Regions from separate parts of the Pseudoalteromonas sp. SG41-5 genome, predicted to be linked through region 1. Evidence: predicted binding sites of a transcription regulator. Region 1 holds the regulator's gene; each other region holds the start of a gene.

Region 1 (2,279 bases):
GAACATATTTACATGTTAGATCGTAAAGGCGTTATTCATACTCGTCGTGATGATTTAAACGAGTACAAACAGTTATTCGCTAACAATACAGATAAGCGCACACTGCAAGATGTTATTGCTGATGCCGATGTATTTGTTGGTGTATCTGGCCCGAATTTACTTTCTCCTGACGATCTTAAGTTAATGGCTGATCGACCTGTAGTGTTTGCCTGTTCAAACCCAGATCCAGAAATCTCACCAGTGCTTGCTCATGGTGCTCGCGATGATTTAATCATGGCAACGGGTCGTTCAGATTATCCAAACCAAGTTAACAACGTGCTGTGTTTCCCATTTATTTTCCGTGGTGCGCTAGATGTGCGTGCAAGCAAAATTAATGATGAAATGAAAATTGCTGCGGTTGACGCTATTCGTAGCATTGCTAAAGAACCAGTACCAGCGGAAGTATTAAAAGCGGCGGGTGTTGAGACACTTGAATTTGGTGCGCAGTATATTATTCCAAAACCGATGGATCCGCGTCTATTACCGCGCATTGCCAAAGCAGTAGCGCAAGCGGCAATTGATTCTGGTGTTGCACAAATTGATATGCCGGAAAACTACATGGAGTAGCTGCTTCGCTGCAATTGGTAATGGCACAATAATAAAAACCTCAGCAACTTACGTTACTGAGGTTTTTTTGTAGCCAATTCCTGAAGCAGGAATATATACAAATGATAACTTAATCTTCGTTGAGTACAGGTACTTCGAGACCCATTTCAAGCATGATTTTTTTCACTTCTTCAGGCACTTTCTCTGGATTATCTTTACGTAAATCTTCATCGTTTGGCAGTGGTTGGCCAGTAAATGCGTGTAAAAATGCTTCACAAAGTAATTCGCTATTTGTTGCATGGCGAAGATTATTAATTTGACGACGAGTGCGCTCATCAGTCAAAACTTTTAATACATTTAGCGGGATCGAAACGGTGATCTTTTTAACTTGTTCTGATTTTTTCCCGTGTTCTGCGTATGGGTGAATATATTCACCATTCCATTTAGCCATAGGATGTATCGTTGCCTCAGGTTGTTAATTGTTTGCGCGACCTTTTGCAGCGCAAAGATGGCGAAATTCTATCGTGTTAAAAAAGATAGTCAAATACTTGTTTTTTAGCCATCTAGAGGCTTAAATGTTTTTACTTCTAATCTTGCGGCTAAAACCGCATAAATGCTTTGACTTATTAAATTTGATCCTCTAACCTTTTAGACGTCTAAACATCCATTTAATTGTAGGTGACGGTATGAGTCAAAAGAATAAAGCAACCATTGCAGTACGCAATGGTATTGATGCAGATAAACATCACGGCGCGGTTGTGCCTCCCATTCATTTATCGACCACCTACTCATTTGCTGATTTTGATAAAAAGCGCCAATATGATTATGGCCGTAGCGGCAACCCAAACCGTGATTTACTCGCTGAAACGCTCGCTAAGCTTGAAGGTGGCGCTAAGGGGATTATCACTGCAACGGGCATGGCTGCGGTGCATTTAGCTACTCAGCTGCTAAACAGTGACGATACCTTAGTGATCCCACATGATTGCTATGGCGGTAGTTACCGCTTATTCACCTCACTTGAAAAGCGTGGCTTATTAAAGTTAGTGGTTTTAGATTTAACTAAATCTGAAAATCATCAAAAAATTCTTGAGATAAAACCAAAGCTAATTTGGATTGAAACACCGAGTAATCCTATCTTACGGTTAACCGATATTAAAGCGATCACCACGATTGCTAAGCAGTGCGGTGCGTTGGTTGGTGCCGATAACACATTTTTATCACCTGCTTTGCAAAACCCAATTGAGTTTGGTGTTGATATTGTGGTGCATTCGACCACTAAATATATTAACGGTCACTCAGATGTTGTTGGTGGTGCGGTCATCGCCGCTACCCAAGAGTTGGGTGATGAGCTTGCTTGGTGGGCTAATAACATTGGCATTACCGGTGCCCCGTTTGATAGCTACTTAACGTTACGTGGTTTACGTACTTTGAATGTTCGTTTACGTCAGCATCAAGAAAATGCCTTTATTATTGCCCAATATCTAGAAAACTCCCCTTATGTAAGCCAAGTATATTACCCTGGATTAGTATCTCATCCACAGCATGAACTCGCTAAACAGCAGCAACGTGGTTTTGGTGGCATGGTAAGCTTTGATATCAAAGGTGATATTAATGATGCTGCAGAATTTTTGACCAGCTTAGAAGAATTTAGCTTAGCTGAGTCATTAGGTGGGGTTGAGAGTTTGATTTGTCAC
Region 2 (2,279 bases), on a different contig from region 1:
AGCTTTTGCGTAGGTGCTATTAATTGCATCACGAGCAACCGCTAAATCAGCCTCATTTTCAACTTTCACAAAAACATGTAATAAGCCGGGATCTTTGGTATCAGGGTTATAGCTAAACATTTGGCTAGCAATTTGTTTATCAACCACTAACTCTTGGTAAAGCTCTGAGTTGGTTGAAAAATAAAGCTGTGACAGTAAATCAAGCGCGGCTCTGTCTTTTTGCTTTGGCTGCCAGGCTGTGCCTTTATACGATACTAATAACCAATGCCCTGGTAAGCCTTCGTTTTGTTCATGTATATATTTCGCCGCTTGCTGTTTTGGTTCGGTTGGTATATCAGCAACGAAATTGCCTTTTTGCCATTGGCCCCAGTGTTTTTTAACCATAGCCATAGTTTCAGCTGGATCAACATCGCCTACAATCACTAATGACACATATTCAGGTTTATAAAACTTAGCAAAAAACTCTTTACCGTATGCAATTTGATCCGGCATGGCTTCAATATCTGCAAAAAAGCCCATGGTGGTATGTTTATAAGTATGTTTTTCGAATGCTTCATTACGTACTGCAGAAAGTAACTTACGAACCGGGCTGGCATTATTTTTAAGGTATTCGCCTTTAACTGTTAATGCTTCGGTACGAAATTGCTCTTCTGAATAAGTCAGGTTTTGAAAAATATCCGCTTCAATTTCAAGTACTTTATCAAGATGTTGCTTTGAAAAGTTTAAGTGATAGTTAGTGTAATCATTGGTTGTATAAGCGCGATTATCAACCCCTGAATTTTTTAGAATATCAGAATACACATCTTGCGGATATTTTTCAGAGCCTTTAAACATCATATGTTCAAAAAAGTGTGCAAAACCGGTTTTACCTGCTTCGACTTCATTACGAGAACCGACAGAGACTGGAATTTGTAGTGATACCACATCAGGGTAATCAGTTTTCACCACCATAACGCGTAAACCGTTATCAAGCTCTTCTAATAAATAATCTTGTGAGAACACCCGATCATTACTACTGGCAACCGTTGACTGCTCAATCTCAACCTCTTTGACCATGTTTGAGCCGCTGTTACTTGCACAACCGCCCAGTGCAAGCGTTACCGCAAGGCTCGTTGCTAATAATTTAAATTTCATTGCTATCCCTTGTTAGTTGAATAAATTTCTTGTTTTTAGTCATCCGATTATGCAACAAAGCAAGTCAATATAAGACCCCTGAGGCAATAAATTATGTAAACAGTTGTGTAACACAGAACTCTTCATTCAGAGCAACATGAATAAAACTCATCTTCGTTGAAAAAGTTTCACTAAAAAAATCTATCTAGACGTCTAAATGGCTGCTATATTATTTGCCATAGATACTAACTTAGCTGGAATGAGGATTATGGCTTTATCACTACAAGAGAAAATTGAAGACACCAATCAGGGTGTGTACTTAATTGGTACCACCCCACCACGTATTGGTACTGATAAAGCGCAGCTTGAAATTATCGCCCAAAAGCTCTTAGCTCGTTTGCATGAAATTGAATACGATGGCGTGATTATTTATGACATTCAAGATGAAAGTAGTCGCACTGAGATGCCTCGCCCTTTTCCGTTCAAGCAAACGGTAGATCCTCGAGAATACAGTAACTTACTACGTAATTTATCGCATCAAGAAGTGATCACTTATAAAAGTGTTGCACAGCGCGGTGTGGCCGAATTTAAACAGTGGTTAAGCGAAACTAAAAACCAGTTTAATTTAAAAAACCTAGTATTAGTCGGTAGTCCATCATCTGACGGGGATATTAAATTAAGCCTGCCTGATGCTTATAAAGTCTTAAGCGAACAGCCTCAAGACTTCTTTTTAGGAGGCGTTACCATTGCCGAGCGCCACGCAAGTAAACGTAATGAACATGAACGCTTACTTGAAAAAACCACGCAAGGCTGTAAATTTTTTATCTCACAAGCTGTGTATAACGCGCAAGCAACCGTGGATTTGATCACCAGTTATGCGCGCAGCTGTAAAGCTCAAGGTATCGAACCTAAACGTATTATTCTAACCTTTACGCCCTGTGGCAGTGAAAAAACCTTAGAGTTTATGCAATGGTTAGGAATTTCCGTACCTGATGCAACTAAATGGCGGATGCTTGATTCGCAAAACCCACTGAGTGAATCTGTACGTATTTGCCGTGAAAACTTAGATTTAATACTAAGAAGTTGCGCGCATTTAGACGTGCCACTGGGGTTAAATATTGAAAGTTTAACCAACCGTAAAGAAGAAATTGATGCATCAATTAATC
Region 3 (2,279 bases), on a different contig from region 1:
GAACATAAAAAACACCTAGGAGGAAAAGCAGGGAATTGCTCCCTGCTTAGGGCTGGGCTAGCTAAAAAATAACTTAGCGTTAACTGGCAACTGAATCTTGATAAGCATACTCGGTCTCACTGGGTTATCTTTCATATTCTTTTTCATGGCTAAATACATTGGACGGGTTAATCCCAGCGCGCCTAATGGAATCGACTTAATGAGTCCTTGGCTTTCATATGGTGTTACTAACCAATCCGGTAATGCTGCAACCCCCATTCCGGCACTGACAAGCTGAAAAATGAGCAAGCCCTGATCTACGGTTTTCAAGGTGCCATCAAAACGTGCATTTTGAATAAAATGTTTGAAGATATCCTGACGCTCTCGTGGAATAGGGTATGAAATAATCGTCTCGTTTTTCAAATCAAGCGCCGTTACATAGGCTTTTTTCGCTAGTTCATGATCTGGGGCAACAATTAATTTAAGCTTAAAATCAAATAAATGTGCGTATTCAAGTTTATCTGGTTCACGAATGTCTGAAGTGAGTACTAAATCTAATTCATCACTGAGCAGCTCAGGAATAGCGTCATAACTAAAGCCGCGCTCATAATCAACTTTGATATCAGGCCAAAAGTTATTGAATTCTTTAATTGTTGGTAATAACCAATGAAAACAAGCATGGCATTCAACACTGAGTCGTAATTGTGAAATTGGTTGATTAAGACTTTCTTTTAAACGGCATTTGGTTGCTTCAACACGCGGGAGTACTTCGCTGGCAAGTTCAAGTAATAGCATACCTTGTGGGGTAAAGCGCACCGGTTGAGTTTTACGTTCAAATAGTTGGCAATCAAGCTTGTTTTCTAAATCTTTGATTTGATGAGATAAAGCGGATTGAGTCAAAAATAATTCGCGCGCAGTATTTACCAAAGAACCGGTTTCTTTCAAGGTTGCGATGGTCTTTAAGTGTTTTACATCAATCATCTTTAATAATTCTCATGGTAAAGGTGAGTTTAACTCAGATTACAGCCATAATACGCCTTAAATTAAGATGCTTCAACGTCTAGATGGCTATAAATCCCGTTTTTTTACGTGAAATTTACAAATCTACTATAGCACCATATTTGACAGCGATGTCATTGTGTTTTTTGAGTTTGCAAAAAATCATTTCCATGAATTTACCTCAAGTTGAAACTGAGGAAGCATCAATTGTTTGATGTCAGGTATAGGTTTATGGTTTAGCTATCTAAACAGCTGGAAGGGAATTTCAACATGGCACAATTACATAACTTAGGTTTTCCTCGCATAGGTAGAAAGCGTGAACTAAAATTTGCAGTAGAATCATACTGGGCTGGTAAAATCAGCCAAGAGCAGTTGCTTGATCAAGGTAAGACGATCCGGGCAGAAAATTGGGCTCTTCAAGCAGATGCTGGGATTGATTTATTACCGGTAGGTGACTTTGCTTGGTATGACCATGTGTTATCTACCTCTTTATTGATTGGCGCAGTGCCCAAGCGTCATCAAAAAGCGGATGGTAGCATTGATCTTGATACATTATTTCGTATTGGGCGTGGTCGTGCACCAAGCGGTTGTTCATGTGCAGCAAGCGAAATGACAAAGTGGTTTAATACTAATTATCATTACATAGTTCCAGAGCTAACTCATGATCAGCAGTTTCAACTAACTTGCACTGAGTTATTCGAGCAAGTTACTCAAGCACAAGCATTGGGGCACAATGCAAAAGTAGTATTGGTCGGCCCAGTCACTTATCTTTACTTAGCAAAATGTGCAGGTGAGGAGTTTGATAAACTTAGCTTACTTGAAAAACTATTAGCTGTTTATCAACACGTGTTCGCTAAATTAGCGCAGCAAGGGATTGAATGGGTACAGGTTGATGAGCCTATATTAGGTTTAGAGCTGACTGAAGATTATCAAGAGGCATTAAAAACAAGCTTTCGTGCACTTGCAGGTCAAGGCGTGAAGTTGTTACTTGCTAGTTATTTTGACTCAGTCACTGCCTACTTTGATGATATTGCAGGTTACCCTGTTGATGGCGTACATTTTGATTGTGTTGCAACAAATGTTGATGTTGCAAAACTAGATATATTATTAAGTACAGATCAAGTTTTATCATTAGGCGTAGTAAATGGCCGTAATATTTGGCGTACTGATTTAGAGGCTGTATTTAATAGCATAAAAGACATTGCGCTAAAGCGCGGTGATAATCTATGGCTTGCCCCATCTTGTTCTTTACTGCATACACCGGTTGATTTAGAGCAAGAAGAAAAGCTCGATGATGAACT

The links. The regulator MetJ, encoded in region 1, represses methionine synthesis genes. The targets are predictions, from matches to a motif close to TAGACGTCTAGACGTCTA.
Region 2: H5232_RS01165 (methylenetetrahydrofolate reductase) is a predicted target of MetJ. The motif match lies at 1,320-1,337, and genes of this name have one in related genera.
Region 3: metE (5-methyltetrahydropteroyltriglutamate--homocysteine S-methyltransferase) is a predicted target of MetJ. The motif match lies at 1,033-1,050, and genes of this name have one in related genera.

What each region holds. Positions count from the first base shown of each region.
Region 1 is NZ_JACJFH010000004.1:79,055-81,333, forward strand. Features, by position in the region: gene H5232_RS02080 (malic enzyme-like NAD(P)-binding protein) at 1-606, shown strand, start outside; gene metJ (met regulon transcriptional regulator MetJ) at 716-1,036, opposite strand; gene metB (cystathionine gamma-synthase) at 1,272-2,279, shown strand, end outside.
Region 2 is NZ_JACJFH010000002.1:119,786-122,064, reverse strand. Features, by position in the region: gene H5232_RS01170 (pitrilysin family protein) at 1-1,134, opposite strand, end outside; gene H5232_RS01165 (methylenetetrahydrofolate reductase) at 1,382-2,279, shown strand, end outside.
Region 3 is NZ_JACJFH010000039.1:40,163-42,441, reverse strand. Features, by position in the region: gene H5232_RS12010 (LysR substrate-binding domain-containing protein) at 58-960, opposite strand; gene metE (5-methyltetrahydropteroyltriglutamate--homocysteine S-methyltransferase) at 1,249-2,279, shown strand, end outside.